DNA from 2 places in the Paenibacillus sp. D9 genome. Region 2 is predicted to be linked to the other one. Evidence: a T-box and tRNA genes for the amino acid it is inferred to sense, from the RefSeq annotation. Region 2 holds a T-box; the other holds one or more tRNA genes.

Region 1 (14,114 bases), 530 kb from region 2:
TGGAGGAAATGACTCAAGGGGGAAATGCGTCCATGAATGAGTTCGACCTTCGCCAAGCCATCGCCCAGATCGTCAAGGACAAGTCGGAGAATGAGCTCGGCGATATCATCCGTGAATCCATCGACGGCGACGAAAAAGCTCTTCCCGGTCTCGGCGTCTTGTTCGAGATGATCTGGAAAGACAGCGGCGGCCAGGAACAGCAGCAATTGATCGGCAAGCTGTACGGGCATCTCCATTCATCGTAAAGGAACAGCCCCTGCCGCATTTTCGCGGCAGGGGCTGTTTTCATTCCGTGGTTATGGAGCCGTCTCCAGAAATTTGGAGGTCGGATTCTTGTCGACAGCGGTGCGCATCGCATACTCGTTCTCGAACAAGGCGACGTAATTGTCCTTTTTGTCCTTGACGAGCGTCGAGTTGATCCGGAACTTGGTCGGATCGATCTTGTCGTCCACGATCCAGCGCGCGAACTGGAAAGGCATCCTTTGGAGGATGACGTCCACCCCGTATTCAGCCTTCATCCGATATTCGAAAACCTCGAACTGCAGCTGGCCGACGACGCCTAGAATCGTATCCTCGAAGCCGCTGGCGGACTGGAACACCTGGATAGTGCCTTCCTCCGTCAGCTGGTCGATTCCTTTTTCGTATTGCTTTTTCTTCAAGGCGTTCTTGATCGAGACCTTGGCGAAAATTTCCGGCGAGAACGTCGGCAGCTCGTCGAACACGATCGAGCTGCCCTGCGAGAGAGAATCGCCGATGCGGAAAATCCCCGGATCGAACAGCCCGATAATATCTCCCGGATAGGCCGCTTCGACGATGTCCCGGTCCTGCGCGAGGAACTGCTGCGGCTGGGCCAGCTTGATGTCCTTCCCGATCCGCACATGCTTGACGCTCATGCCGCGCTCGAACCGCCCGGAGCAAATGCGCAGAAAAGCGATGCGGTCTCGGTGGGCCGGGTTCATATTCGCTTGGATCTTGAACACGTATCCGGAGAACTTCTCGCTCGTCGGCTCGACCGGGCCTTCCGTGCTGTTCCGGGGCTCGGGCTTAGGAGCGAGCTGCAGGAAGTTTTCGAGGAAGGTCTGCACGCCGAAGTTGTTGACGGCGCTGCCGAAGAACACCGGAGTCAGCTCGCCAGCGCGTACCTTCTCGAAGTCGAACTGGTCGCCGGCTACATCCAGCAGCTCCAGATCCTGCTCGAGCTGATCGGCGAGATAATCGCCTGCCATCTCCCGAATGACGGGGTCCTTGTAATCTCCGACCTTGCGCACCTCGATGGTGGAATGGTCATTGCCCTGGAACAGCTCGACCTGATTCTTCATCCGGTCGTAGACGCCGCACAGCTCCCGTCCCATGCCGATCGGCCAGTTCATCGGAACGGAACGGATGCCGAGCACCCGCTCCAGCTCCTCCATCAGATCGAACGGGCTTTGGCCCTCGCGGTCCAGCTTGTTGATGAACGTGAAGATCGGGATGCCGCGTCTTCGGCAAACCTGGAACAGCTTGATCGTCTGGGCTTCGACGCCTTTGGCCACGTCGATCAGCATGACAGCGCTGTCGGCCGCGGTCAGCGTCCGATACGTATCCTCGCTGAAGTCCTGGTGACCAGGCGTATCCAGGATATTGACGCGGTGTCCCTTATAGTCGAACTGCATGACGGAAGAGGTTACCGAGATTCCACGCTGCTTCTCGATCTCCATCCAGTCGGAGGTGGCGTGCTTGTTGGCTTTGCGGGCTTTGACCGAGCCGGCCTCGCGGATGGCGCCGCCGAACAGCAGCAGCTTTTCCGTCAGCGTCGTTTTCCCCGCATCCGGGTGAGAAATGATGGCGAATGTACGCCGTTTGTCTACTTCTTGCTTGATTTCGTCGAGCAGTTTAGTCATGGTATTCCCCTTATATCGCGCTTTATTATTCATGAATCAGGCTAGCGGGCCGCATATCCATTCGCTGCCTGCAGGATTAAATCGGTTGCATGCTGTCGCTCCTACGGCCTGCCGATGAGGATCGCCCGGGCCGGCGACGCCTCGACTCCGCTCAGCTTGAGCGGGGCTACGACCATGAAGTAGGTTCCGGCCGACACATCCGCCAGCCTCAGTCCCTCCACGATAACGATATTATTGCGGAAGAGCGGGCGATGGGTCGGATAGTCAGGCTGCGAACGCTCGATTCCGATACCGTCCGTACCGATGCCGCGAACCCCTACTTCAATTAAATACCGTGCGCCGTCTTCGCGCAAGTAAATAAAATCATCCTCGAACCGGCTGCTGAACGAATTGGCCGTCTTGAAAAGGACCCAATCGCCTCGCACAAGCCCAAGAGGCTCCAAGTCCGCCCTCGTGATGGAATCGGATACATGGGTAAGATCGACGACGCGGGCCGTTCCCGCCAGCTCTTCCAGCCCTATTGTCTCGATTCCCGCTCCATCCTCGAGCATATGCATCGGCGCATCCACATGCGTGCCGGTATGCAGATTCATCCGCAGCTCCGATTCATACACGCCTCCCTGGGCGAATGGCGCAATATTGCGGATCTCCGGCTTTTTGGCCTCGACATTGGCCCATACCGCCATATCTGAATGAATGGGCATGGAAATATCGTAGATTTTGAACATGCTTCATTCCGTCCTCTCGTCAAATAACGCTTCAATCCTGTCCGTAGCCGGACAGGATTGATGTTGAAGCTTATAGGTTCCATACTTAGTTAATTTTCCAGGCGGTTAAGTCGACGCTCGAGTGGCGCATGCATCGGCACGCCCTCAAGAGGCGCAAGCTTGATTGCAATCCTCCTCGGAGAGAAGCAGATTTGATCGAGTCCGCCTCTGAGAGAAGCAAGTATTGATCGAATTCCCACTCTGGGAGATGCAAGCATTGATCGCATCCCCCTTTGAGAGAAGCAAGCTTGATTGCATCCGCCTCTCTGGCAGACGCCCCCTTACTGCGCTCCGCCGCTGATCCAGATGACGTTGTCCTCCGCTTGGCCGTTGACCGGCCACCAGAAGAAGCCTTCTTTGTGAAGGAGCTCATCCGTAGCTTCCGGTCCCCAGGATCCCGCTGGATAGGAAAGCAGATCTTCTCCGGATTCTCTCCAGGCAGCCGCTATGCGGTCCACGAACGTCCACGCTGCCGCAACCTCATCCCAGCGGGTGAAGTACGTCGAATCTCCGCGCGCCGCATCGTAGATCAGCAGCTCATAAGCTTCCGGCGTGTTGATGCCGACCTGGCAGCTTTGGCAGAACTCCATGGCGACAGGCTGAACCTCGTTGTCCGCTCCCGGCTTCTTGGCGTTGATCTTCAGGTAGATGCCCTCCGTCGGATTGACGCGGATGACGAGCAGGTTCGGACCCAGCTTATGCCGCTTGGCGAACAGGACGTTGTCCGGAACGTTTTTGAACTCGATGACGATCTCGGTCGTCTTGACCGGCAGCCGCTTGCCCGTGCGGATGAAGAACGGAACTCCGGCCCAGCGGAAGTTGTCCACAAGCACTTTGGCGGCAAAATACGTCTCCGTCTTGGATTCCGGATTCACGCTGTCTTCCTGGCGGTAGCCCGGAAGCTCCTTGCCTTTGGATTGACCGGAGGAGTACTGCGCCCGCACGACATTATCACGGACTTCCTCGCTTGACGCATACTGGCGAAGGGAGCGCAGAACCTTGACCTTCTCGTCGCGGAGACTTTCCGGATGCAGCCGTCCCGGGGGCTCCATGGCAATCATCGTAATCATCTGCAGAATATGGTTCTGCCCCATATCCCGAAGCGCGCCGGAATTGTCGTAATAACCGCCCCGCTCCTCTACGCCGACCGTTTCGGACAGCGTAATCTGGACGTTGGCGATATGATCCTTGTTCCAGAGCGGTTCGAACAGCTGGTTGGCAAAACGCAGAACCTGGATGTTCTGGACCATTTCCTTGCCGAGGTAGTGATCGATCCGGTAGACCTCTTCTTCCTTGAACACTTGGCTGATCTGTCCGTTCAGCTCGCGGGCCGATTCCAGATCATAGCCGAACGGCTTCTCGATGACGAGCTTGTGCCATCCCTTGGATTCCAGCAGGCCTCCGTCGCGAAGGTTGAACGACACCGGACCGAACAGCTCCGGAGCGAGAGCAAGATAGAAAAGCCGGTTGCCTTCGATGCCGAACTTCTCGTCGAGCTCCGAGGAGAGCTGGTTCAGCTCCCGGAAGCCATCGACGTTATGGATATCGAGCGGCTTGTAGACGAAGTGGTCGGCAAACTTCTGCCATACCTCGACATCGGTCGGCTTGTACCGGCAAAACTCCATGATGGACTCGTATACGTCCTGGCGGAACTGCTCATTGTCCCGCGGACGGCGGGCGAGTCCGACAACCGCGAAATTCTCTGCCAGCTTGCCTTCTTTATATAAGGAGAACAGCGCCGGGAACAGCTTCCTCCGCGCCAGATCGCCCGTGGCTCCGAACAGATAATAGACCGCGCCTTCAGCGGCCGATGATTCCTGTTTGCTAGAGTAGTTCATGTTCCCTCATTCTTTCGTCATAAATTTTGGATGCATCAGCTTGATATGGTATGTAGTGTATCATAACGTTGCGGGAATCGCCATTCATGGCGGCCAATCTTCATGGGGCCTTCACGTTCCCTCTGCCCCGCTCTCCGAGAGGTCTCCCGTAATGAGCGGAATGCCGACCGTGATCTCCGCCGCGAAGTCCGCATCGCCTCCGCCATGCTCCGCCAGCTGGATATTGGCGGACCGGCTCCCTTCCTTGCCTTCTCCAAGCCGCATGGCTCCTGCAACTGCAGTGGAGCTGTACGTCCGGACAATCGTTCGGGAATCCTTATACTCATCCAGAACGACTCCTGCCGCCTTTTGCGCGATGCGGCCAGCGGCGCCGACCCGAATAGCCTTGCCGTAAAGCTTGATGCTCATCATCCGCTTGCCGCCCGTGCCCGTCTCGGTCAGAGCGGCATTGACCTCGATCATTTCATTCAAGATAGCTTGAAGCTCCGCTGCAGGCGGAGCGTGGTAGGTCATGACGGCTTGCCGCGCCGCATCCCTGTTCTTCTGAACCGTGCCGAGCAGCTGCATTTTAAGCGTGCCGTACGCAGTGGTACGCACCGCTTCCCATAGGATGCCCCCGCTGGTTTTGTTTTCATCCTTCCCGCCGGCAAGGTCTTTCGCGTCAGCGGTCATGCCTAGCGCTTCCGCGGTCTTGGCCGCTTGATCCGACGTCACTCCTTCCACGCTCCAGCGCAAATGCCAGGAGGCCGCCCTGGAGCCGCCTCCCAGCTCGCCGTCGGCCCAGTTCCACAGCTTCTCCATATCCTCGCCGGTTGCAGAAGACATCTGAACGTCCGGCTTTTTCGATGCCGGCACGCTCCAGCCGATGGAGCCTTTGCCCCCGGCTGTATAAATTGTAACGAGAACGGCCAGCGCAAGGAAGGCCAGCATAACGCCTGCGCTTTGTTTGGATCGCGGATTGCTCATCATAGTCCCTCCATTCCCTTGGCCCGTTGACTGGGTATTTGACCATACGCATCAGCCCGTAGGTGAATATAATGCATCATTCCATCCATCAAGGAAAACCAGAAAGGATGAACAACAGAAAATGGAACCTATTCGGCCCTTGCACGAAGAACATGTCCAGCGTTTCTGCGGAATGCCGGTGTGCGCCATTCTCAAGGACGGTACACGCCATATGGGTATTCTCACCGCTTGCCATGGCGGGCGGATTTATCTGAACGGCGGCGAAGAGCATCATAAGCGCCAGCAGCAAGGAATCGGGATTTTAGGGAAGCCGGCAAAGGGCAAAGCGAAAAAATCCAAAGCATCCAAACCCGTGCAGGAGCAAGTTATGGAGCAGGAAGCCCATACTCAGGCTTATCCATACGGCCCCGGAGCAGGTCCTTACGGCCCTGGGTTCTATGGCGGCAGAGGTCCATATGGATACGGGTACGGCGCTGCGGTCGGCGTTGACCTCGCTTTCCTCGCCTTTCTGCTGCTGCTGATCTGACCATCCGGCGATAGTTGAACAGCCCGCCGACGTTTCCGGGACAGGAAGCTTCGGCAGGCTGTTTCTCTATGCACCTTATAGGGGTAATGGATTTCAATTCCAGCCTGAGGGAGGCTTCCTGATGATAGGTCCTTTGCGTCGAATGAACCGCATCTTCCATGTGGAAAAAGTAGCGCCGACCGTCCCCGTTGCCCCAGCCGCTCGAGAGCGGGTAGATTCCGGCCTGCCCGACTATGGCATGGATGGCATGACAACCCGGTTCGTCTCCGACTTTCGCCTGACTGCATCCTGGCTCCAGGCTGCGAGCCGGCTGCGTCCGCTTATCCAGGACATGCGCCGCCGGCGCCAGCAGCTGCTGAGCGACGGAACGGCAGGTATTGATCTCTCGGGACTGGCCGATACCGTATACGAGCTCGCAGAACGATGGAACGATCTGGAGCTGCTTTATTTCCGCTGCAGACCTGGCCTCAATCCTTCCATCGAGACCGACCTGCGCTCCATGCGATCCCATCCTGCCGCACGTCAAGCCGGATTGGACATGAACAGGCAAGGGGAATGGAGGGTCAACCCCGTCGCCCTCAACCAGCAGCTTGAGAACCGCCCCGATGCGGTGCTTCGAGCCTTGTTCTCGTCGGAAGGACTGCTTCCTTACGCCGATCAGCTGCTCGCCTCATTCGAAGCGCAGCCTGCGGCATCCCTTATCGATTATGCCCATCTGCCTTCGGCGGGAACCTATAACGAGGACGGGGTTCTCGATGATATGATTCATCGTCAGGTGTCTTCATTCAGCTGCTTGGCTTGAATCTCTTCCGTGCTTCGCGCTGAATTCTCAATCCACGGCCAAATCATGCTTGTGCGCATATATAGCCGCCTGCGTGCGGTCCTCTACGCCGAGCTTGTTGAGCACATTGGTCACATGGAATTTGACCGTCTTGATGCTGATGAACAGCTTGTCGGCAATATCCTGGTTGGACAAGCCCTGCGCGACCAGCATGAGCACGTCCATTTCCCGCTCGGTAAGATCTTCATGAGGCGGTTTCTGGACCGGCTGCTTGGGTTGACGGAGCCTGCTCATCATTTTGGCTGCCACCTGGGATTCCAGCACGGATTGTCCTCTTGCCGCAGCGCGAATCGCTTCGGCGATTTCGCTTGCCCGGGAAGTTTTGAGCAGGTAGCTGAACGCTCCCGCTTCAATGACGGGGTACATCTTGCTGTCATCGAGATAGCTTGTAAGCACGATGACCTTGCATTCCGGCATGATCTCCATCAGCCTCCGGGTCGTTTCGACTCCGTCCATTTCTTCCATGACCAGATCCATCAGCACGACATCCGGGGCATAGGCGGTAGCCAGCCTGATTCCTTCGGCACCGTTGCCGGCCTCTCCCACAACCTCGATGCCTTCCTCCGTATCGAGAACCGCTGCAAGACCGATCCGAACCATCTCATGGTCGTCTACAAGCAGCACCTTGATGGGCCTTGCCATTCCGCTGTCGCGCTCCATTCGTTCCGGCATGCTCATGGTTAGAATCCGCCCTTTCCGTCTTCCAGGGGAAGCCACATTTCAATGGCCGTTCCTTCGCCCGGAGCCGTATGAATTTGTATGTTGCCGCCAAGCTCATGAATCCGTTCTTCCATCGTCAGCAAACCATAGGAGGCCTGTTTCTTTTCTTCCAGATCGAAGCCGACGCCATTATCGGCAAAGCTCAGCTTGGCTTTGGCTCCATCCCGCTCCAGCCTCATGACCATCTTGCTGGCCTTGGCATGGCGCAGGGCGTTGGACAACGCCTCTTGCGCAATCCGGAACAAATGGTCCTCGGCGCTGGGGCGGAACAGAATGGTCGAATCCACATCAACCGTGATGTCCATCGGGACTTTCACTTTCAGCTCTCCAACCAGCCGTTCGAGCGCCTGGGCCAAGTTTTTGCCATCCAAATGAACGGGACGCAAATGCAGCAGAAGCGCTCTCATTTCGGACTGGGCCACGGCCGCCATCTCCTCGATCAGCTGCACCTGCCTGCGTGCGCGCTCCCAATCCTTCTCGATCGTCCGGCTTACCGCCGTTGCGGTCATGGATATGGCGAACAGCTGCTGGCTCACGGCGTCATGGAGTTCGCGAGCCAGGCGCTGCCGCTCTTCGATGACAGCGGTGAACTTGACCTGCTCCCGCCACTCCTCCTGCTCCTCGGTTTCTTCCGGGCGTGCTCCCTCTCCTTCGGGAGAATGCGGAATCGTAATCGATTTGCGCCTGCTCTGCTGCTGGTTCAGCTTGCGGAGAGCTTCTCTAAGCTTGGACGTCTGGAGGTAGCTGTTCAGCACAGCCCCGGCGAGCGCAGCCGCGATGACCGCCAGCCCGTATAAGGCCCCTTTTCCTTGTATGGCAAAGAATTCGACATATCCGGTTCCTTGCAGCACGATGAGCAGCAGTCCAAGAATGATAAGCAGCCACAGTACCGTTTCAAGAACGTTTTTCTTTGTAGGTCCCTGACCCTTTCCTGGAGGCTTTTTGGCAGCCACAGCGATACTCCCCCTTCTTTCTCTCTCTACTTTACCTTTCCGGCGTCAACGGTTCAAGCGTTCCTCCGCCGCAAGCAAACAAGCCTCGGAACCCGGCGGCTGCGCCGCCATGTCCGAGGCTTGCGAAAGCAAAGCTTAATTAATTCGCTGCGTCTTCTTGTGCAGCAGCTGCCTGAGGAGGATTCAGCTTGTTTTTGAGCTGCTGCAGCTGTTCTTCTACCTTCAGCTGATTCTCCGGACGGATGGAGGCAGCTCCCTCCGCTTTATAGCCGCTTCCGTAAGGTCTGCGGAGAACATCGGCTTCGGCTTCCATCTGCATGATTTTCTCTTCCATGCGGCCGAATCCACGGGATGCAGTGCCTGTATCAAGGGAGCCGACATTGGCGGAAGCCTGAGACATCTGCTTTTTCGCCTTGGCCATTTGAGCACGGGCGGCCAGCTCGTTGCGTTTGTTGCGGAGCTGGTAATACTCGTCCTTCATGCCGTACAGCTGCTGCTTCAGCTCGTCGGCTTGGCTCTTCGCTTCCAGATGAAGCTGGCTGTATTCTTGCACCTTCTCCTCGAAATACAGCTTCTCTTCCAAAAGCTTGCGGGCAAGATCCTCTTGGCCGGAACGAAGCGCCGTTTCCGCTTTGCTGTCACGATCCGAGGCGCTTCTTGCCGCTTCGTCAAAGCGCTGCTGCATGCGGCGCTCGTTGGCCATTTGCTTGGCTACCGTAACCTCGGCCTGGTGGATTTCCTGCTCCATGTCGCGGAGGTACTGGTTCAGCATAACGACCGGATCTTCCATTTTATCCAGCGCCTCGTGCATTGAAGCTTTTGTAATATCTTTCAGGCGTTTGAAAATACCCATGTTGTTATTCTCCCTTCTCATACTTCGAAAGTTTGGCTTTCAGTTCTTCCAGCTCGTTGCGCAGAGCTTTCTTCTCCAGGTCATCCATCATCTTGTCCAAGTCTGCCTGGCGGTTGCTGTCGGACTGCCATCCTGCCGTTGTCGGACCTTCCTGGTATTGCGGAGGGTTGCGGTAAGGGCCGCCATGCTGGCCGCCTCCTGCGCCTTGGCCGAATCCGGGGCGGCCCGGATCGTTGTGTCCTCCGTAGAAGTCGCCGCCCCGTCCATTCTGATAAGACCCGAAGTTTCCTGGAGGAAACTGGTTATAGTCATGCTCCTTCGGAATGACCAGCGCCGCCAGGATATAGATGACAATGGCTGCGCCGCTAGTGCAGACGGCAAGGATGATCGTCAGAATACGAAGCAGATTGGCATCTACATTGAAGTAATCCGACAGCCCGCCGCATAATCCGAACAGAACTTTTTTGCGTCTGGAGCGATATAATTGCTTCATGATGTTAGGTTCCTCCTTGTCCCAGCTTTCTCTTCAGCTGTTCCAATTCCATTTCTACCGCCGATTGGTAGGAAGAGTTTCCACCATGACCTGCGGTACCTTCGCTGCGAAGATCCCTGAGGCTGCGGGCTTCGTGCTCCATATCCGTGATCCGGTCGTCAAGCCTGCGGAACATGCCGTCAGGTTTGCCGCCGGGCTGGCCGGATACGGCTCCTGTGTAACGGGCGTTCATACGCTGCTGCAGCTTCAAGGATTCCATACGGGCCGAATAGTACTCTCGCTTGTCATACACGATCTGGTACTCGCTTCTCATCTCCTGAAGATTTCTTTCCAGGTCTTCCACGCTCTGGCGGCCTTGCTCGTACAGATCGCGATACTGCCGGGCGCGTTCCTCTGCGGATGCTTTCTCATGAAGGGCTATGCGGGCCAGCTGCTCTTCACCGGCTTTGAGTGCGGTAACGGCTTGCTGCTCCCGCTTTTCCTTCTGCTGCTCAGCGGTGAGCCATTGCATTTTCAATTGCTGGTTATGGGAAGAATACTGCTGATACAGACGCTCCGATTGAATGATCTCTTCCCGTGTCGACCACAGGAACTGATCGATCAGCCGTACCGGATCTTCCGCTTTCTCCAGGTGCTCGTTCAGCGTTGCGATCGTTATGTCTCTGACCCTTCGGATAATACTCATATTTGTCCTCCTCTAGCCGGTTGCTCTCTTTCTTTCGTTTTTCTTTCGTTCGTTTTTCTTTCTTTCGTTAATGAAGCCTTTTTCCTTTAAAGAGGGAGACTCCCCATACGATCAGTCCCACTGCGAACAGCAGCATGATCAGAGGCGTTAATTTTCCAAGCAGCCAGATGGCTCCTACGAAGAGAAGAACTCCGCCGACGATCCGGTTGCCGTTCCTCCAGCCGATGACTCCAAGTCCCAGAACAATAAGAGGGAAGATCAAGGATACGGCCCAGCTGATCAAATGACCTAAACCGAGAAATTTCATGGCCAGCAATGCGCCCGCCACAACCAAAATGATGCCTACCGTTGAATTGCGTTTCATCTCTGATTGCCACCGCCTTTCGATTCGCGAATATGCTCTCTTGCTTATGTCCTTATTTTAGGCCATCCCGGCAAAGTTCAAAACGGACTTGCGAACGTTTCTGTACCTGGACTCAGGTCGGGGAGGGTCTCCGTCCTGGAATTGGGAAGGATTGCGACCTGCTTAAGACAAGCCTGAAACGGTCGAATTCAGAGGTCCATATTTGAGGGATACAGGTATATACTAGTAATGAAGAAGGGCTATATCCAGGCAAGGGGTGCAGCTATGGAGTCCACCGTCGAGCATGATTCCTATTTCATTGATTCCGCAACAAAACCCAAACGGCTCCATGTAATGGAATGGCGCCCGTCCGGGACAGCTAGAGGCATCATTCAATTAAGCCATGGCATGGCCGAACACGTCGGAAGGTATGGCTCTTTTGCAAGGGAGATGGCCCATGACGGATACATCCTTATCGGCCATGACCACATCGGACATGGTCGGTCTGCAGCAGCAGGCGGGTTAGGCCATATGCCGGCCTCGGGAGGATGGCAGGAGGCATCCATGGACCTTCAGCGAATAGCGCTTCATGCGAAGGATCGGTTTCCGGAACTGCAACTCCTATTATTCGGTCATAGCATGGGCTCTTTTCTTGCGAGAACCTGCCTGATCGATGCTCCGGACTTATGGCAGGCTTGCATTTTGAGCGGGACAGCCTGGAATCCTGCTTTTGCGTTGGCGGCAGGCCAAACCTTGATTCGGCTTGAGATGATGCTGAGAGGTGAGCATGCCCACTCCGAGCTGTTGAACAAAATCATTTTCGGTTCCTACAACAAGAAATTCAAGCCCAATCGAACCCGTCATGACTGGCTTTCGGTAGATGAAGGCAATGTTGACCGTTATATGGCGGACCCGTATTGCGGATTCATCCCTTCCGTCGGGTTTTTCAGCAGCTTGATTGCAACCGGAATTCCCTACATCCAAAATCAAAAGCATCTGGCTAAAATGAACAAAACGATGCCTGTATACTTCTTTTCCGGCGCCGATGATCCGGTCGGCCAGTATGGCAAAGGCGTTGAACGTACGTTCCAAGCTTTTTTGGATGCCGGGATGAGAAACGTCACAATGAAGCTTTACCCCGATGTCCGTCATGAGGCTATACAAGAATGGAATCGGAAAGAAATTCGGGAAGATCTCCGGCTTTGGCTGAGTTCCAACCTTTAATGCTTCTTTTCATGGATGCGAAAGAAAAAGGCTTGCAGAACCGCATAAGCGATTCTACAAGCCTTTTGGAATGCTGGTGAAGGGACTCGAACCCCCACTCCGTCTCCGGAAGCGGATTTTGAGTCCGCCGCGTCTGCCATTCCGCCACACCAGCACATATAAAATTTCCTCTTCACTCTATATATTCAAGAGGCAGAGGAATCAAACTTCTTTTAAATGGAGATAAAATGGCGTGCCCTAAGAGATTCGAACTCCTGACCTTTTGATTCGTAGTCAAATGCTCTATCCAGCTGAGCTAAGGGCACACGTTAGATAAGATGGAGGCGCCACCCAGACTCGAACTGGGGGTAGAGCTTTTGCAGAGCTCTGCCTTACCACTTGGCTATGGCGCCACAAAATTGGAGCGGAAGACGGGAATCGAACCCGCGACCCTCGCCTTGGCAAGGCGATGCTCTACCGCTGAGCCACTTCCGCAAATAAATGGCTGGGGATTCAGGGATCGAACCTGAGAATGACGGAGTCAAAGTCCGTTGCCTTACCGCTTGGCTAATCCCCAACAAAACATGGGGCGATCGAGGGGAATTGAACCCCCGAATGCCGGAACCACAATCCGGTGCGTTAACCACTTCGCCACGATCGCCATACTGGCAGGGGCAGCAGGAATTGAACCCACACTAACGGTTTTGGAGACCGCTGTTCTACCTTTAAACTATGCCCCTAAAAACTGGTGGAGGATGATGGATTCGAACCACCGAACTCGTCAGAGAACAGATTTACAGTCTGCTGCGTTTGGCCACTTCGCTAATCCTCCAAAAAAATGGTGCCGCCGAGAGGACTTGAACCCCCAACCTACTGATTACAAGTCAGTTGCTCTACCAGTTGAGCTACAGCGGCATATTCAATTATCAAAAAACATGGTGGCTCGGGACGGAATCGAACCGACGACACAAGGATTTTCAGTCCTTTGCTCTACCAACTGAGCTACCGAGCCCGAATGCTTATTGAAAATAAAATGGCGGAGCTGACGGGATTCGAACCCGCGGTCTCCTGCGTGACAGGCAGGCATGTTAGGCCTCTACACCACAGCTCCATATTGGTTGCGGGGACAGGATTTGAACCTGTGACCTTCGGGTTATGAGCCCGACGAGCTACCGGACTGCTCCACCCCGCGTCAGTTGAATGGTGGAAGCTGAGGGGATCGAACCCCCGACCCTCTGCTTGTAAGGCAGATGCTCTCCCAGCTGAGCTAAGCTTCCATATAAAGAACAACATGTTATTTACTATAACTTATCAAGGCTATGTAATCAAGCCAGATAAGAAAGTGGTGACCCGTAGGGGATTCGAACCCCTGTTACCTCCGTGAAAGGGAGGTGTCTTAACCCCTTGACCAACGGGCCATATCTGGCGGAGAGCGAGGGATTCGAACCCTCGATACGCGATTAACGTATACACGATTTCCAATCGTGCTCCTTCGACCACTCGGACAGCTCTCCAGATGGCTCCCCGAACAGGACTCGAACCTGTGACAACTCGATTAACAGTCGAGTGCTCTACCAACTGAGCTATCAGGGAATATGTGGTGCATTCAAGGCTTGCGCCTTGAAAACTGGATCGAATCAATATGTTGGATGCTGAGTCCATTCGTGCTTCTTACATGGCTAGCGAATCGTATTTCGGATTCATCTCGCCATGTCTCGCCAACGTTCATCGTCTTGCGACGATATTCCGTAGGCTTGATCCATAGGATAAGCCCTCGACCGATTAGTATTCGTCAGCTGCACGCATTGCTGCGCTTCCACCCCGAACCTATCAACCTGGTCGTCTACCAGGGGTCTTACATACTGGGAAATCTCATCTTGAGGGGGGCTTCGCGCTTAGATGCTTTCAGCGCTTATCCCGTCCGTACGTAGCTACCCAGCGGTGCTCCTGGCGGAACAACTGGTACACCAGCGGTACGTCCATCCCGGTCCTCTCGTACTAAGGACAGCTCCTCTCAAATTTCCTGCGCCCACGACAGATAGGGAC
Region 2 (14,114 bases):
GTAAAGGTGACCGAAGACAGCGGTAAGGTTCAGCCCTACAGCGTCCCCGGAGAAGCGACCGCCGTCCGGACAGCGGAGGGCTGGGTTCTGAGCCGTCTCTGGTCCGATTACCGCTGGATGGCTAAGCTGTATCCTTGACCAACAACCGGAGCAGATGGCTTCACCGTCTGCCGCGCAACGCCGCCCAAGGAGCTTCAGACAAAAAAAGCCCGCCCGGCTGGATGCCGGTGCGGGCTGAAGCCGTTCTATTCGAACTTCACGAGGTAGTAATTCTTCTTGCCGCGGCGCAGCACGACGTAGCGTCCATGCAGGCGCTGCTCGGACGTCAGCATCGTGTCGATGCCGGTCTGCTTGACGCCGTTCACGTAGACGGCGCCGCTCTCGATATCCTGCTTGGCCTGGCGGCGGGAAGGAGCGGCCTTCGCCTCGACGAGCAGGTCGATCAGCCCCGTTTCGGCCGCCTCTCCCATAACCGTCGTCGGCATGTCCTGCAGCGCCTCGACCAGCTCGTCCTCGCTGAGCTGCGTGACGTCGCCGGAGAACAGCGCAGCCGTAATCTTCTCGGCGCTCTCGACGGCATCGGCTCCGTGCACGAGCCTGGTCACCTGGCGGGCGAGCTCGCGCTGGGCCTCGCGCTTCTCCGGCTGCGACGCGACAGCCTGCTCCAGAGCCGCGATCTCCTCGCGGGAGAGGAACGTGAAGTACTTCAGGAAGCGGATGACGTCGCTGTCATCCGTGTTGATCCAGAACTGGTAGAACTGGTACGCGCTCGTCTTGCTCCGGTCCAGCCATACGGCTCCGGATTCGGACTTGCCGAATTTTTTGCCGTCGCTCTTCGTGACGAGCGGCATCGTGATGCCGTAAGCGTCGCTTCCGCCCATTTTGCCGATCAGGTCCAGGCCTGCGGTAATGTTGCCCCACTGGTCGCTGCCGCCCAGCTGCAGATTGACGCCATGGTCGCGGTTCAGCTTGAAGAAGTCGTACGCCTGCAGAATCATGTAGCTGAACTCCGTGAAGGAAATGCCGTTCGCGAGGCGCGAGTCGACGGAGTCCTTGGCCAGCATGTAGTTGACGGTGAAATTTTTGCCGATGTCGCGCAGGAACGTGATGATGTCGAGCGGCGCGAGCCAGTCGTAGTTGCTGACGAGCTTCGCCGGATTGCCCGCCGCCTCGAAGTCGAGGAAGCGCGACAGCTGGTTTTTCAGGCTCTCGGTCCAGTTCGCGACCGTGTCGTCCGTGTTGAGCGAGCGCTCGGTGGAGCGGCCGCTCGGATCGCCGATGAGGCCGGTGCCGCCGCCGACGAGGGCGATGGAGTTGTGGCCCGCCAGTTGGAAGCGGCGCAGCGTCAGGATCGGAAGCAGGCTGCCGATATGCAGGCTGTCTGCCGTCGGGTCGAAGCCGCAGTACAGCGTGACGCGGCCTTCGCTCATCTTTTTGCTCAGTTCCTCGCGGTTCGTCACCTGGTACACCAGGCCCCGGTACTCCAGATCCTCCAGCAATTCCGAATTGACGGCCGCAGCTTGTTCTTGTGCCATGTCTGTTCCCTCCACTTGATTGAATGTTTGTTGCAGCCGAGCCTGTTGATTGAAAGCCGCCTGACTGTATCGCTCCATGTCTAAGGAAAAAAAAAGAAAGACCCCTCCCTGTCCAAAGACAGGGACGAGTCATCGCGGTACCACCCTATGTTGAGCTTCCCGTACAGTACGAGAATGCTCCGCTCTGCCGGGTAACGGCCGGCTGCCGTCCAGGCCCTTCTGCCTCAGGCAGTTGCGGACACGGATGCTCCAGGATGTAATTCGCAGCCCGACCCCGCACCGGCTTGCACCAACCGCCGGCTCTCTAGAGCGATGTCGCTCGGGCGCTACTGATTCCCTTCAACGCACTTTATCGCTATCACTTTAGCGAATCCCGGCGGATCTGTCAACCGCCCTACAGAAGACCGCTGTACACTTCCGTCTCGTAATCGAAGCTGACGGTTCCGTCCTGCTGCGTCTCGTCGAAGATCTGCCGCAGCTCATCCAGCATCTCCTCATGCCCGGGCTGTCCCTCAGCGGGAGCGTACGAGGAAGACAGCAGGCGGCCCTTCACGCCTTCGTAATCGAAGATCTGCCTGTTAGGGAAAGTCTGCCATTCCAACGTTCCCTCGCGGAAGAAAGCCTGCAGCGCTTCCGGAGAGACGTTGCGGTGATTTACGCTCGCATAGTCCGTCCCGTACTTATGCAGCAGCGCCTCGTACCTCTCCAGGAAGGGCGTGCCCGTAAGCACGCGCGAGTTCCAGATCAGGAACGCGCGTCCTTCCGGCTTCAGGATGCGGCGGAACTCCGCCTGCGCGGCAGCCTGGTCGAACCAGTGGAAAGCCTGCGCGCTTACGATCGCGTCGACGGAGGCCTCGGCCATCCCCGTATCCTCCGCAGGCGACAGCATCAGGCCGAACCGCTCGTCGGGGCCGAGCTTGGCCCAGGCCGCCTTGGCCATATCCGGATTCGGCTCCACGGCCATGACCCGGAGCTGCCTCTCCAGCAGCAGCCCGGAGAAGATGCCCGTTCCGGCACCGATATCGGCTACCGGAGAATCCTCCTTGAGCCCGCCGCGGCTGATGATGTAGTCTACCGCTTGCGCCGGGTAGCTCGGCCGGTATTTCTCATAGTTCTCCACACGGCTGGAAAACCGCTCCTTGCTGTCCATCGATCATCCCTCCAGATCTCGTCCATGAGGCCAGGGTTGCCGTTCGAACCAGCCGATGCCGGCGCGCACCCTGGCTTGTCTGCATGCTTAACCGTACCAGACAAGGATCGCTCAGGCAACCGGAGGCTTGCAATAAATGATCTCGGGATCGCCTTCGTCCAGGTTGTCGACGACCCCGCTGCGGACGTAGCCCATCGCTTCGCACAGCTGCTGCATCGGCTTGTTGGATTCGTTGGTCGAGGTGAACAGCTTATGTCCCGGAAGCTCGGCCTCCCAAGCCTCCATAAGACTGCGGCCGACTCCGCTCCTGCGGTCGTCCGGATCGACAATGATCAGCTGCAGGAACCGCTGCCCGAAAAAAGACCGGTCATGCGCGGCGAAGCCCGCGAGGCGGCCCTCTCGAAGAGAAACGAGGCAGCAGCCGCTGCGCACATGCTTCTCGAGCTCGGCAAGCCGCCCGCCATGTCCGACTGCCTTGGCATCCAGAGCGGCTATGGCCGGCAAGTCGGCCATCGATGCCTTGCGGACGTCGCTGGAGCAGGCAATGCCTTTGCCGGACGTTTCCGTTCCTTCAGACACTCCCCCGGAAGTTTCCGCCGCCGATGAGAAGAGAAACAGCTTGCTGCAGCCAAAGTGCTCCAGCTCCAGATCCTCCTCCGTATATCCGTCTTCCCCCGCATGGCGGGCCAGCGACTTCCGCCAGAAGGAGATGGAGCCGCGATTGCGCTCTCCCGGCGTCGTGAACAGCGACCAGCTTCCGGGATGACGCCGGAACAGCTCGCCGGCCGCTGCTTCACCGACGCCTTTGCCTCGGTAGGGTCTGAGGATGAAGAATTCGTTCACCATATAATCGCTGCCGGACTCGGTGTACGGCCCGGAAGCGATGAGCGCGAAGCCGGCCGGAATTCCGTCCGCGAGGATCAGATAGGGGAACAATAGGCCTTCCTTTTCCCACCAGATTTCGAATTCGCCTTGCTGCTCCTGCAGTGTCTGGATTCCGTCATCCTCTTCAAACACACCGCAGCGGTTCGGCAAAACTTCGCGGATTCCGGCCAGATCATGCAGATACAGCGGATACAGATTCATGAGAATAAATTTGCGGTCCAAGCCGCACGGTTCTACGGATATGTTCATGTTTATGGCTCTCTCCCACGTTTTGTCCTGCACTTACTATACTTGCAGGCTGAGGCGGGAGGATATGGAAAGAACGGTTATAGCCGAAGAAACAGGAGGATTCGGTCTGCGGGCTTGATAGGACAACTCTGTTCTTCAGATGTTTCCGCCTCCCTTGACCGCAAGCAGCTCAATTCGCTTCAGTCCATAGTCCGAAGAACCGCCAGGGAATCGCATCCATCCTTTTCAGACCCCGTCCTCTTCATAAAAGGTAATCCGGTTCCCGAACGGGTCCATCACGGTCGCTTCGCAGCCGCCCCAGGGGGGCTTTTCCAATCCCGGCCTGGCATACCGGTAGCCGCTGTCCAGAAGAGCCTTATGATAGTCAGCCAGACCTGCCGTCTCGATCCGAATGTTGGCGCCGGGACTTCCATCGCCGTGATGCTCCGAGAGATGCAGCTCGCAGCCTCCCAGCTTTATGGCCATATAGAGAGGCAGCGCCTCCTCGAATCGATGCTCCCAGAGCAGTTCAGCCCCCAGAAAATCCAGGTAGAATTCCTTTGCCTTGCCGACGTCGAACATGCGCATAATGGGGACGACTCGATTGAATTCAGGCATTCTTATATCCCTCCTATAGATAGGTTTACCGCCATTTCCAAAAACTTCTGCGGCACACTCGACAAACCGCAGCGCCGCCGGAGGAAGACAACCCTCTTTTCTTGTCATCATGCCTATTCGGCAGATGGAGCCCTCATCCTCCAGCGGAATCAAAGTTAGTCCTTCCAGCATTGATTCCGGCAGGATCGAGACACCGAGCCCGGCTGCGGCGGATGCAGCCGCTGTCATGAGAGCCTCGCCCCGCCTGAAAGGATGGCTGCGGCTTGAAATCCAGCCCAAAGCAGTCGTCGATAGCTTCCTCGAGGCTGTGTGTGCCAGATTCCAGCCCATTCGGGAATGTTTGGACATCGTCAACTCTGCTGCCTATGTATTGGCGGTTGGCGGCCATTTCGGAGTTCTTTTGGACATCATCAAACCTGCTGCCCATGGCTCGCGACCATTTCGGAGTTCTATCGGACATCATCAAACCTGCCGCCCATGGCTCGCGACCATTTCGGAGTTCTTTTGCACATCATCAAACCTGCTAACCATGGTTCCCAACCATTTCGGAGTTCTTTTACACATCATCAAACCTGCCGCCCATGGCTCGCGACCATTTCGGAGTTCTTTTGGACATCATCAAACCTGCTGCCCATGGCTCGCGACCATTTCGGAGTTCTATCGGACATCATCAAACCTGCCGCCCATGGCTCGCGACCATTTCGGAGTTCTTTTGGACATCATCAAACCTGCTGCCCATGGCTCGCGACCATTTCGGAGTTCTATCGGACATCAAATCCGTTATTTGGGCATTTCAACCCCATTTTGGACTTTATCGGACATCAGATCCGTTATTTTCTCAAAAACCTGACATCTGAGGCGATTTTCGCATAAATAACGGATCGTATGTCCGCTAAAAAGTGAAATCGTCCCAAACTGGCAAAATAACGGATCGTATGTCCGATAGGTTTGCTGCGCTGTCTTCGCCACGATCCGTTGGGACTGAAATGTACATTCAAACCATGAGGCTGCATTCGTCAGAGAAAGCATGATATCGCTCGGTAAATCAGAATGTTGGGCTCGGTAAAGTAGATTGGACTACACAAAGAAGACCGCTCCCTCATCTCCAGATGAAGGGTAGCGGCCTTTCCTCTATCGTTCTTTATTCAAACAGCTTCAGCATCCGCTGCAGCATAACCGCTGCCTGAGCGCGGGTAGCCTTTCCCTTCGGCGCAAATCCGTCTCCTCCGGCGCCGTTCATGACTCCGAGGGCAGCAAGCTGCGCAACCGACGAGCGGGCATAACCCGCTATTTGGCTGCGGTCCTTGAAGCCCGCGAGCTTCGCATTCACGTCTGTGGACTTGAGACTGCCGAGATAGTTAAGAACATTTGCGGCCATGACCGCCATTTCCTCACGTGTAATCACTCGGTTCGGCTCGAAGTTGCCGGCACCGGTGCCGCCTGTTATGCCCAGCCTGGCAGCAGCCGCCACCGCCTCGGCATACCAAGAATCGGGTTTCACGTCGCTGAAGGCTCTCATCGGTTTCACATCGCTGAGTCCTCCCACCGTTTCGGCGGCATCCAACCGGAACGCCCGGAACAAGGCTGTAATGAATTCGGCGCGCGTAAGAGGTTTGTTCGGAGCGAACTTGTCGCCCCCTACTCCCAACATGATTCCTTTGGCCGCCATCTCTTCGATGGCGGAACGCGCCCAATCGGTCCCGTCCAAATCGCCAAAGGAAGGAACGGGATTCGAGCTTGGCGGCGGCTTCAGACTTGGCGCTGGCGTGGCGCTGGGCGAAGGTGCGGCGCCAGGCGAAGGAGCCTCGCTAGGCGCTGGTGTCCAAGCTCCCCCAGGCGTCGGCGTTGCTCCTCCTCCAGGCGTCGGTGTCGCCCCTCCTCCAGGCGTCGGCGTCGCCCCTCCTCCAGGCGTCGGCGTTGCCCCTCCTCCAGGCGTCGGCGTTGCCCCTCCTCCAGGCGTCGGCGTTGCCCCTCCTCCAGGCGTCGGCGTTGCCTCTCCTCCAGGCGTCGGCGTTGCCCCTCCCCCAGGCGTCGGCGTCGCCCCTCCTCCAGGCGTCGGTGTCGCTCCTCCCCCGGGCGTCGGCGTCGCTCCTCCCCCAGGCGTCGGCGTCGCTCCTCCCCCAGGCGTCGGCGTCGCTCCTCCCCCAGGCGTCGGCGTCGGCTCTCCGCCCGGCAGGTCCGCCGTTTTGATCAGCGACACGTCGTCCACCTTGATCCAGTTGCCCCCGCTGTCCTTGGAATGGAAGCCGACGGTGAGCTTGCCTTCCCGAACCTCAAGCCCGGACAGCTTCACCGATGCCCATGAGCTCTCTCCTTGCGGAATCGCCGCCTTCCGTACGGCTCCCTGATCGCCCGTCGCCGTCAATTCGGCGGCAATCTGGCCGCCCTTGGACTTCGTCCAGGCTCTCAGCTCGTAGATGCCGGGCTCGAGGCCGTCGACTTCCTGCGAAGTCGTGGCTTCATAGGCTTTGTCGTTCCAATGGACGAGCGCATACTGATCCGTACGCGCCCCGCCCTCCAGCTTGACAATGCCGTCCGTAACCTCGGCGCCGGAGGCGTCCTTGCTGGACCAGTGCTTCGGCAGCACAGGCCATGCGCCCGCATCGACGGCTTCCTCGAAGCCCGGATTGAGCAGCCGGTTGTTCGCCGCAGGCGCCGTGCCGTCATCATAAGGGTTGCCCGGCACGTTCACGTTCAATGCCGCCATGCTGCTGTGAAGGACGGTCCCGTCAAACAGCTCGATGGCAGCCGTCGCCTCCTTCATGCCGTTGGCGATTTTGGAAGTGGTGTACGACCAGGTTCCGTCCGGCTTCACCGGGGCATGGAACGTCTGCTTGCCGACCTGGATGCGGACGAATTCCGCTCCGACGGCCGTGCCGCTGAAGGTGTAAGGCAGCGTTCCGATGACGGCTCCGCTATCCCGGATGGCTACGGACGCCGCGTTCAGCCTGTCGGTAAAGTCCGCTCCCTGGATGTCGTCGACATACAGCGTCCCGGAAGAGGACAGCGAATCCGGCGATCCGCCGAGATAAAGGGAGAACGTCTTGATCTGCCGGGTCGGATCCGGACGGTCGCCGGGATCGCCGCCATACCAGCTCGGATAGCGGAAGGAACTGAACGGCACGTACATCAAGCGCGGATCGCTGCCGCGGAAGACCGCCTTCGTCTCCCAGAACTTCCCGGCGTCGTCGGAAAACTGGATCGCCAGCTCATTGTTCGACCCGTCCGGCTGCAGCCAGAAGCTAAAGCCGTCATAGCCGTCCAGCTTCAGGTAATCGGGGCTGAAGCTGCCGCCCGCATATCCCGGACCGCTGAAGTCGTAGTCCATCCGCAAGCCGTAATCGCCTTCGGATTTGCGGGAGCCGTCCAGCGATACATCAAGAGCTCCGCCGCCGGTGTTGCGCGCGAATGCTTTTTGCACCAGGGCGTTGTAGCCGCCGTACCCTTCAAAATTGTCCAGCTTGGAGGCATTGGCCATCCGCACGTCGTCCACGACGATGCTGCCCGCTGCGGCGGATGTCCCCTCCGTTTTGCCCACATACAGGCCGAATCGAGTCACGTCGGACAGATCGATCGGCCCCCGGCCCGCATCCCCCGCCGCAAGCGCAAAATCCGCAAGCTTGACCTCCAGCGTGCGCGCTGCCGTGCCGCTCAGCGAAGCGGCTGCTTCCCATATCCGTCCGTCTCCCGTGGAGAGCCTGAAGCCGAGCTTATTGCCGCTGCCGTCCGGCTTCACCCAAGCATGCAGGGCATCAAAGGAAGACAGGTCGGCATGGCCGATCGGCCTGTTCAGTCCCGCAAACGAAGCGGAGCCGAATTCGTAGCTGATTTTCGCTCCGTAGCTGCCCCGGTTCTTCGAGCCGCCGTCCAAGGCGATCGAGGCATGGCCCCCATCCTCGTCCCGCTCATAACGGGCAGCGATGCTCTCATCCTTGCCGTAATCGTATTCGCCATCCTCGAGGACGTTGGCGGGCGGAGCTTCCGTGAGCGGAATCAGCGCCGACCCGAAGCCGATATCGGCTTTGGCGAGAGCCGGAGATTCCGGGTTTCCGCCTGCCGGGTAATCCGCTTTGATGTAACGGGTGCCCGCCGGCAGCTCGAATCCGGCATACACCTTGCGGCTCCATCCGCCGGCTGTCTCCTTGCTGGTCACGGCCGGCTGCAGCGGCTGGTAATTCAGGCCGTCGATAGAACCCGACAGCTGCAGCTCCTCTCCGCCGTTCGCATACGAGGTGAACCGGTAGGAATTCATGTCGCCTGCGGCTGCGTACACAAGCTCCGCATGCTCTCCGTCCAGGCGGCTGAGGACCGGCAGCCCTTCCGTGCCGGCGGAAGCGCCGCGAACGGCCAGATTGCCCGATGCCGAGTCCGGCTGTCCGTCGAAGCTGCGGTCTACGATCAGCCCGCTGCGCACCGGCGCCGGAACAGGCCGATAGCCTTGACCGGAATAGGCGTATTCCAGCTCGACACGGTCGATCAGAACGGAGCTGCCGCCGTCGATGACCAGCTTCACGTATCGTGTATCCGCCGGAAGCGCGTCCGCCGTCCAAAGCCCGTCCTTGAGCTGCGGCTGGATTTCCGCATACTTGCCGTTGACCGAGGAGACGAACAGCCGCATCTTTCCGCCGCCCTCGCTCTTTATCCGCACCGCCTCCAGCGGAACAGGCGCCGCATAGGTAAGCGTGCCCGGCAACGCGCCGGCGGCATAGGCTTTGAAGCCTTGGCCGAGCTCATTCCAGTTGTCCGCCTTGTTCAAGACATTGGAGGACTGGTCGTAGGCATAGGTCCGGCGATTCTCCTTCGGACTCTGCATAAGGCTCATTTCATCCGTGATGAGATGTCTCGCCGTCGTACTCACGACGTTGGACCACGCCGATGCGCCGGACTCGTTGACTCCGCGCACCCTGTACTGGTACGACGCGCCGGTGATGGCCTGCTCGTCGTGGAAAGCCTTCGTTCCGGCGCGTCCGCCGTCGGAGACGCCGGTCCCGACCGTCTCCCAGTTCATTCCGTCTGCGGAGCGCTGCACCTCGTAGCCGGATGCTCCGACAACGCCCTGCCACTTGATGTCCGCGACCGAATCGATCGGGAACAGGCTCGGAGCGCCTTCCGGCGCCTCGATCGCGGGAACCGCGGACGTCTTGCCTTTATCCAGCGCATTCATGTAATGGGCGTAGTTGTATACCGTCCGGATAATATCCGTCTCGCCGTAGTAATCGCCCGAGGCGAAGCCCGGCCAGTGATACGAGGCCCAGTTGCCCGGATCCTCGTCATGCCAGTAGAATCCGCCGTCCTCCTTATGCGGTCTCAGCGACCAGATCATGATGCCGGAGGTGCCGTTTTGCAGCGCGGCGTTGTACAGGGCCTCCACCGGCTCCTTGGTCGTATAAAGGCCGAACTCGCCCAGTATATAAGGCTTCTTGCCTGCAGCCATAGCCGCATCGGCATTGATCTTGTCGATAAAATTGCCGGTATAGAAATGATTGCCGACGATGTCGATATGATCGTCCGTCAGCGAAGCGGCGTTGATCGAGAAGCGCCCGTCGAGCAGCAGCTGCTTGGGCTGCTCCTCCTCCTTGATGTAGCGGGCTATTTCCGCCGTCCATGACTGCGGGAACTTGTCCTGGTTGTAGCCGCCCAGCTCGTTGCCCGTCTCCCAGGCCAGAATCGCCTTATCGTCCTTGTATTTCACTCCCGTAATCGTGTTGGTGCGGTTCATCATGTAATGGACGACCTGCTTGAACAGGCCGATGACCTGAGGGTCGGTGTAGAACTTCCAGCCGTCCGGATCCGTCGCCGCATCACCCGTTATCGTACCGGGATAGACGAAGTTGACATAGCTTTCAATGCCGCCGACCCACTGCCATTGATCGACGAACGGGATGATGATCCGGACGCCGGTCTCATTGGCAAGCGCGAGCATGCGGTCCATCTTGGCGAAGCCTTCCTCGCTGAACTGCATCCTGCCGCTGGAATCCGGTCCGAGGATAAAGGCCGAGCCTTTGTTGGATCCGTCGTAACGGAGAACGGACGGCACATAGGAGCGGGTCACTTTCCCGCCCATCGCCTTGATCGTGCGCAGGGCGTCGTCCTGGGAAAATGCCGAGTCCCCCAGCGCACCGGGATAGTTGAGGCTGGCAAAGCGATATTCCCTGCCGTCCTCCATCAGCTTGTCTCCTTCTGCCGTAATGTAAGAGGAGAACATGGTATTTTCTCCGTATACCTGATCCGGAACGCCGCCGTATACGGATTCCGGCACGCTCCCTTTTTCCGACGCCCCCGCTGGAGAAGCTCCGGCCGCCGGCCCAAAGGCAGGCGTCATCAGACCGAATGCTAGCACCCACGATAAAAGCGCTTTCAATATAGGTTGTCTCGAACTTCCAGAACTGGACAATTCCATTCCTCCCGTCATGAACATGATTGACGCTTCCTTGCCGCCCTGAGCCCTCTCTTCCTCTCCCCGATTTGCAGTCCTGCTTCAGCCTCCCTTCCTGTTTTGTTTGGTAAAACAAGGTACGAAGACATAATTTCAACGAAATTATAGGTATCACATAAATTTATGTCAACTATTTTCAAATTATTTATACCTTCTTATTCTTGAATTCAAAAAAAAAGACCCTTCAGCTAACGGCTGAAAAGTCTTATCTCGCGTTGCGGAACCGGATGATGGAAAACCGGCGCAGCGACGATCCCAGAATGACATCCCTGGCGGGAAAGAGGCTTGGCGTCACGCGGAGCTCGGCGCCGCTTCGCTCGATTTCTCCCAGAAGATCAGTCATGCGCTCGACCGATCGCGGGACGACCGTCTCCTTCGAAACATAGTATCCCGCGTTTGCGTCCTCCACCCGGAATGCGGCGGCAGGCATCTCATACCGGTACAAAACCGCGGCCCGAATGCGCTCCAGCCATCGGCTCTCGACCATAACGATCCGAGCGGCGCCGGACATCCCGAACAACAGCTGCTCCTCCCGCTCATCAAGCCCGGGCTGGCGATCGTAGATGATCCGCGGGCATTCCCGCGGGAAGAAATAATTCACGCTGTGCTCTTCGTCGACAGCCCATACCGCGGCAGGCAGACCGTCACGTCCCGGCCTTGGCCGGGGGACAAAGCGGCTGATGAAGGACTCCTCGCTGAAGTGGTAAAGAAGAGGCTCCAAGGCGTCGTTCTCCTTTCGGCTGCTGCATAAGATAGCTGGGAAGACAGAATACAAAGCGGAAGAAGGCATCCCATGACTTGCGCATCCTCCGCCGGCCGTTCCGGCGGGAACGACGGCATCATCCGATTCACCGGCTGCAGGCGATGTTCGGCCGATGCGCCGCAGCCCGGGCTCGCGTTCAGCAAAAGCTGCCCGGCCCGGCATCCAGCCGTCTCTCTGAGCTCATCCGGCGCCATCCGGATCAAGGCCGGCGGAATCTACCTGGCCGGCATCGCCATAACAGGCGGCAGCTCCATTCTTCCCGCGCTTGCGGTCAACGGAACTCCCCTGACAGGCGCCCTGCACGGTCCGAACGGCAAAGAAGCGCGAACCGCTTATCAGCTGGTCGCGCTCCAGCGCAGCGACCTGCTCGAGCTGCTGGATCTGTCCGCTCCGCTGAACAGGCTTCTCCGGCCGCCCGGCGATCATGCCGGACCGGATGACGCCGCTTGGACTTTGACGCTCCGCCGTCTTGAGGATCAGGAAGACGCCGGATTCGGCGCCATCGGCAAATGAATCTCGCAAATCGTCCCCTGATTCGGCTTGCTGCGGTAATACGTCCGGCCGCCCATCGCCTTGATCAGGTTCGTCACGACCATGAGTCCGAGTCCGGTTCCCTTGTCCTTGGTCGTATAGAACGGCATCCCGATGCGCTTTAGCTGCTGCTCGTTCATCCCCACTCCCGTATCCCGGATGAAGATCAGAGCCTTGTCGTTCTCCTGCCTCGTGCTGACGGTAAGGACGCCGCCTTCCGGCATCGACTCGATCCCGTTTTTTATGATATTCAGCAGGCATTGCTGGAATTTCTTCGAGTCCCCGACAATGATGAGCGGCTCTTCCGTCGAATGACTCGTCACGAACTCGATGCCAGACATGACGCATAGAGGCTTGACCCACTGCTCGACGCTGCTGAGCTCCTGCCGGATATCGAGCGGCTTCGGCTCTTCGACGGAGGGCTTGGAATAATTGAGATAATCGGTAATGATGGCATTGGCTCCGTCGATGCCTTCAAGGGCATGGTTGCGGTATCGATCCATCGCCTGCTGGTCCAGTCCCGGCTTGCCCATCAGCTGGAGGAAGCCTCTGGCCGTCGTCAGCGGGTTGCGCACCTCATGCGAGATGGAGGCGGTCAGCTGCCCGATGAGATGGTATTTCTCCGCGTTGAACAGCTCCTCGGTCATCCTCTCCTGATGCTTCACCAAATAATAGGTGTAGGATACAAGCGGAGCGGAGAGAAGGGAGCCCACTGTAATCAACAGCACTTCCGTCTGGCTGAAAGTGATCCCCTGTTCGGCCATGAAGCCGTAACTGATTCCGATATGAACGCTCGTCAAGAGAATATGCAGCAGAATCATGAGCCTGATCGACTCCGACAGCTTGATCCGGTAATGGAAGATGATGCCCAGCACGGTCACGACGGCGCAGGCGATGGTAGGCGGAAGCCAGTCGTTGCCCGCAATGAAGACATTGCCCCATACGAATGCCGCCGCGGTCGCCGTCCCTGGAATCCACCCCTCGAACAAGGCGACCATGGCGACGCACACCGGCGTCAGATGGAGCGCGTAGACCAAGGGATCGATTTCTTCGTAGGCCAGATAGAAGTAGCTCTGGACGATGAGGATGAGAACGAACAGGATTTTGCGGCCATGGCGTATGAACGATACTCTGGGCGTAATGATCAAGAAGAGCAGACACGCGGTCAGATAATACATCAGCCCTTGGAATTCGCGTGCAATTATATTTTCAATCACGGCAGGAAATCCTTCCTATCCACTCTAGCCGACAATTCTGCCGTTCCAGGGCAGCCCGTTTTCCCACCGGGATTTGTCCCTGCTCCGGTTCAAGATCAGCCAATCGTATTGGTACATATCCCATATCTTGCATTTGTCGGCCTTGAGATCATAATGATCGATGATGGCGTTGACGGCTCTGCGTGCGGCCTCGTTCGCGCCCTCCATCGTGGCGAGATCCGTATTGGTGCGCACGTAATCGGAAGCCAGGAACAGATTCGGCACGGCCGTATAGGCGTTGGGCCGCAAGTCCCATGTATGCACCCTGTTGACGAGCAGAGGCTCCATGTTGGTCACGGAATTCGGATTGGGGAACTGGATGTCCTCGTCCAGGAACCAATGCTCCAGCTGCTCGTCGCGCAGCAGCTCCGCCTCATGGTTGAAGCTTTTCTTGAGCTGCGCCCACACCTCGTTCTTGATCTCCTCGGCCGAGCATTGCATGGCGGGACGGCCGTAAAGAATGCCTTTCTCCTGCCAATCCGAGATATCGACCGAAATGACTCCCCTTACCCGCCCGTTGCCGTATTGGGTCAGATCGATGCCGGGCCAGAACTGCTTCTGCGAGACGAGCGTCAGCGCCCAAGGGCTGTCCATGCAGATGATGTGGCCGTGGATCAGCTCGACGTCCTCATTGAGATAGAACTGGATGCCGTTCATCCACTCGACGGATTCGCTGAGCGTCCTGAGCTTGCCGAGGAGAGGATCGGCACTG

The links. A T-box is a leader RNA that pairs with one kind of tRNA and senses whether it is charged. The one in region 2 lies ahead of tyrS (tyrosine--tRNA ligase), so its partner is inferred to be a tRNA-Tyr.
Region 1: it encodes a tRNA-Tyr, which carries the amino acid that the T-box ahead of tyrS (tyrosine--tRNA ligase) is inferred to sense. The anticodon was not compared.

Annotation. Positions count from the first base shown of each region.
Region 1 is NZ_JZEJ01000001.1:5,228,339-5,242,452, reverse strand. It holds gene sspI (small acid-soluble spore protein SspI) at 33-245, shown strand; gene VE23_RS23450 (peptide chain release factor 3) at 297-1,880, opposite strand; gene VE23_RS23445 (cyclase family protein) at 1,982-2,608, opposite strand; gene zwf (glucose-6-phosphate dehydrogenase) at 2,929-4,485, opposite strand; gene VE23_RS23435 (hypothetical protein) at 4,597-5,454, opposite strand; gene VE23_RS23430 (hypothetical protein) at 5,573-5,977, shown strand; gene VE23_RS23425 (hypothetical protein) at 6,099-6,779, shown strand; gene VE23_RS23420 (response regulator) at 6,807-7,460, opposite strand; gene VE23_RS23415 (sensor histidine kinase) at 7,499-8,491, opposite strand; gene VE23_RS23410 (PspA/IM30 family protein) at 8,631-9,344, opposite strand; gene VE23_RS23405 (PspC domain-containing protein) at 9,349-9,837, opposite strand; gene VE23_RS23400 (PspA/IM30 family protein) at 9,842-10,522, opposite strand; gene VE23_RS23395 (LiaF transmembrane domain-containing protein) at 10,590-10,886, opposite strand; gene VE23_RS23390 (alpha/beta fold hydrolase) at 11,115-12,089, shown strand; tRNA gene VE23_RS23385 (tRNA-Leu) at 12,161-12,243, opposite strand; tRNA gene VE23_RS23380 (tRNA-Arg) at 12,318-12,394, opposite strand; tRNA gene VE23_RS23375 (tRNA-Cys) at 12,408-12,481, opposite strand; tRNA gene VE23_RS23370 (tRNA-Gly) at 12,489-12,563, opposite strand; tRNA gene VE23_RS23365 (tRNA-Gln) at 12,571-12,645, opposite strand; tRNA gene VE23_RS23360 (tRNA-His) at 12,654-12,729, opposite strand; tRNA gene VE23_RS23355 (tRNA-Trp) at 12,735-12,808, opposite strand; tRNA gene VE23_RS23350 (tRNA-Tyr) at 12,815-12,900, opposite strand; tRNA gene VE23_RS23345 (tRNA-Thr) at 12,908-12,983, opposite strand; tRNA gene VE23_RS23340 (tRNA-Phe) at 13,005-13,080, opposite strand; tRNA gene VE23_RS23335 (tRNA-Asp) at 13,103-13,179, opposite strand; tRNA gene VE23_RS23330 (tRNA-Met) at 13,184-13,260, opposite strand; tRNA gene VE23_RS23325 (tRNA-Val) at 13,270-13,345, opposite strand; tRNA gene VE23_RS23320 (tRNA-Glu) at 13,412-13,486, opposite strand; tRNA gene VE23_RS23315 (tRNA-Ser) at 13,492-13,582, opposite strand; tRNA gene VE23_RS23310 (tRNA-Asn) at 13,586-13,661, opposite strand; rRNA gene VE23_RS23305 (23S ribosomal RNA) at 13,831-14,114, opposite strand, start outside.
Region 2 is NZ_JZEJ01000001.1:4,693,457-4,707,570, reverse strand. It holds gene VE23_RS21105 (hypothetical protein) at 1-138, shown strand, start outside; gene tyrS (tyrosine--tRNA ligase) at 246-1,535, opposite strand; T-box leader at 1,653-1,887, opposite strand; gene VE23_RS21095 (class I SAM-dependent methyltransferase) at 1,930-2,685, opposite strand; gene VE23_RS21090 (GNAT family N-acetyltransferase) at 2,797-3,819, opposite strand; gene VE23_RS27495 (glyoxalase superfamily protein) at 4,045-4,416, opposite strand; partial or broken gene VE23_RS27875 (LysR substrate-binding domain-containing protein) at 4,468-4,644, opposite strand; gene VE23_RS21075 (S-layer homology domain-containing protein) at 5,558-10,675, opposite strand; gene VE23_RS21070 (DUF6886 family protein) at 11,058-11,573, opposite strand; gene VE23_RS21065 (hypothetical protein) at 11,646-12,128, shown strand; gene VE23_RS21060 (ATP-binding protein) at 12,092-13,363, opposite strand; gene VE23_RS21055 (hydroxysqualene dehydroxylase) at 13,388-14,114, opposite strand, start outside.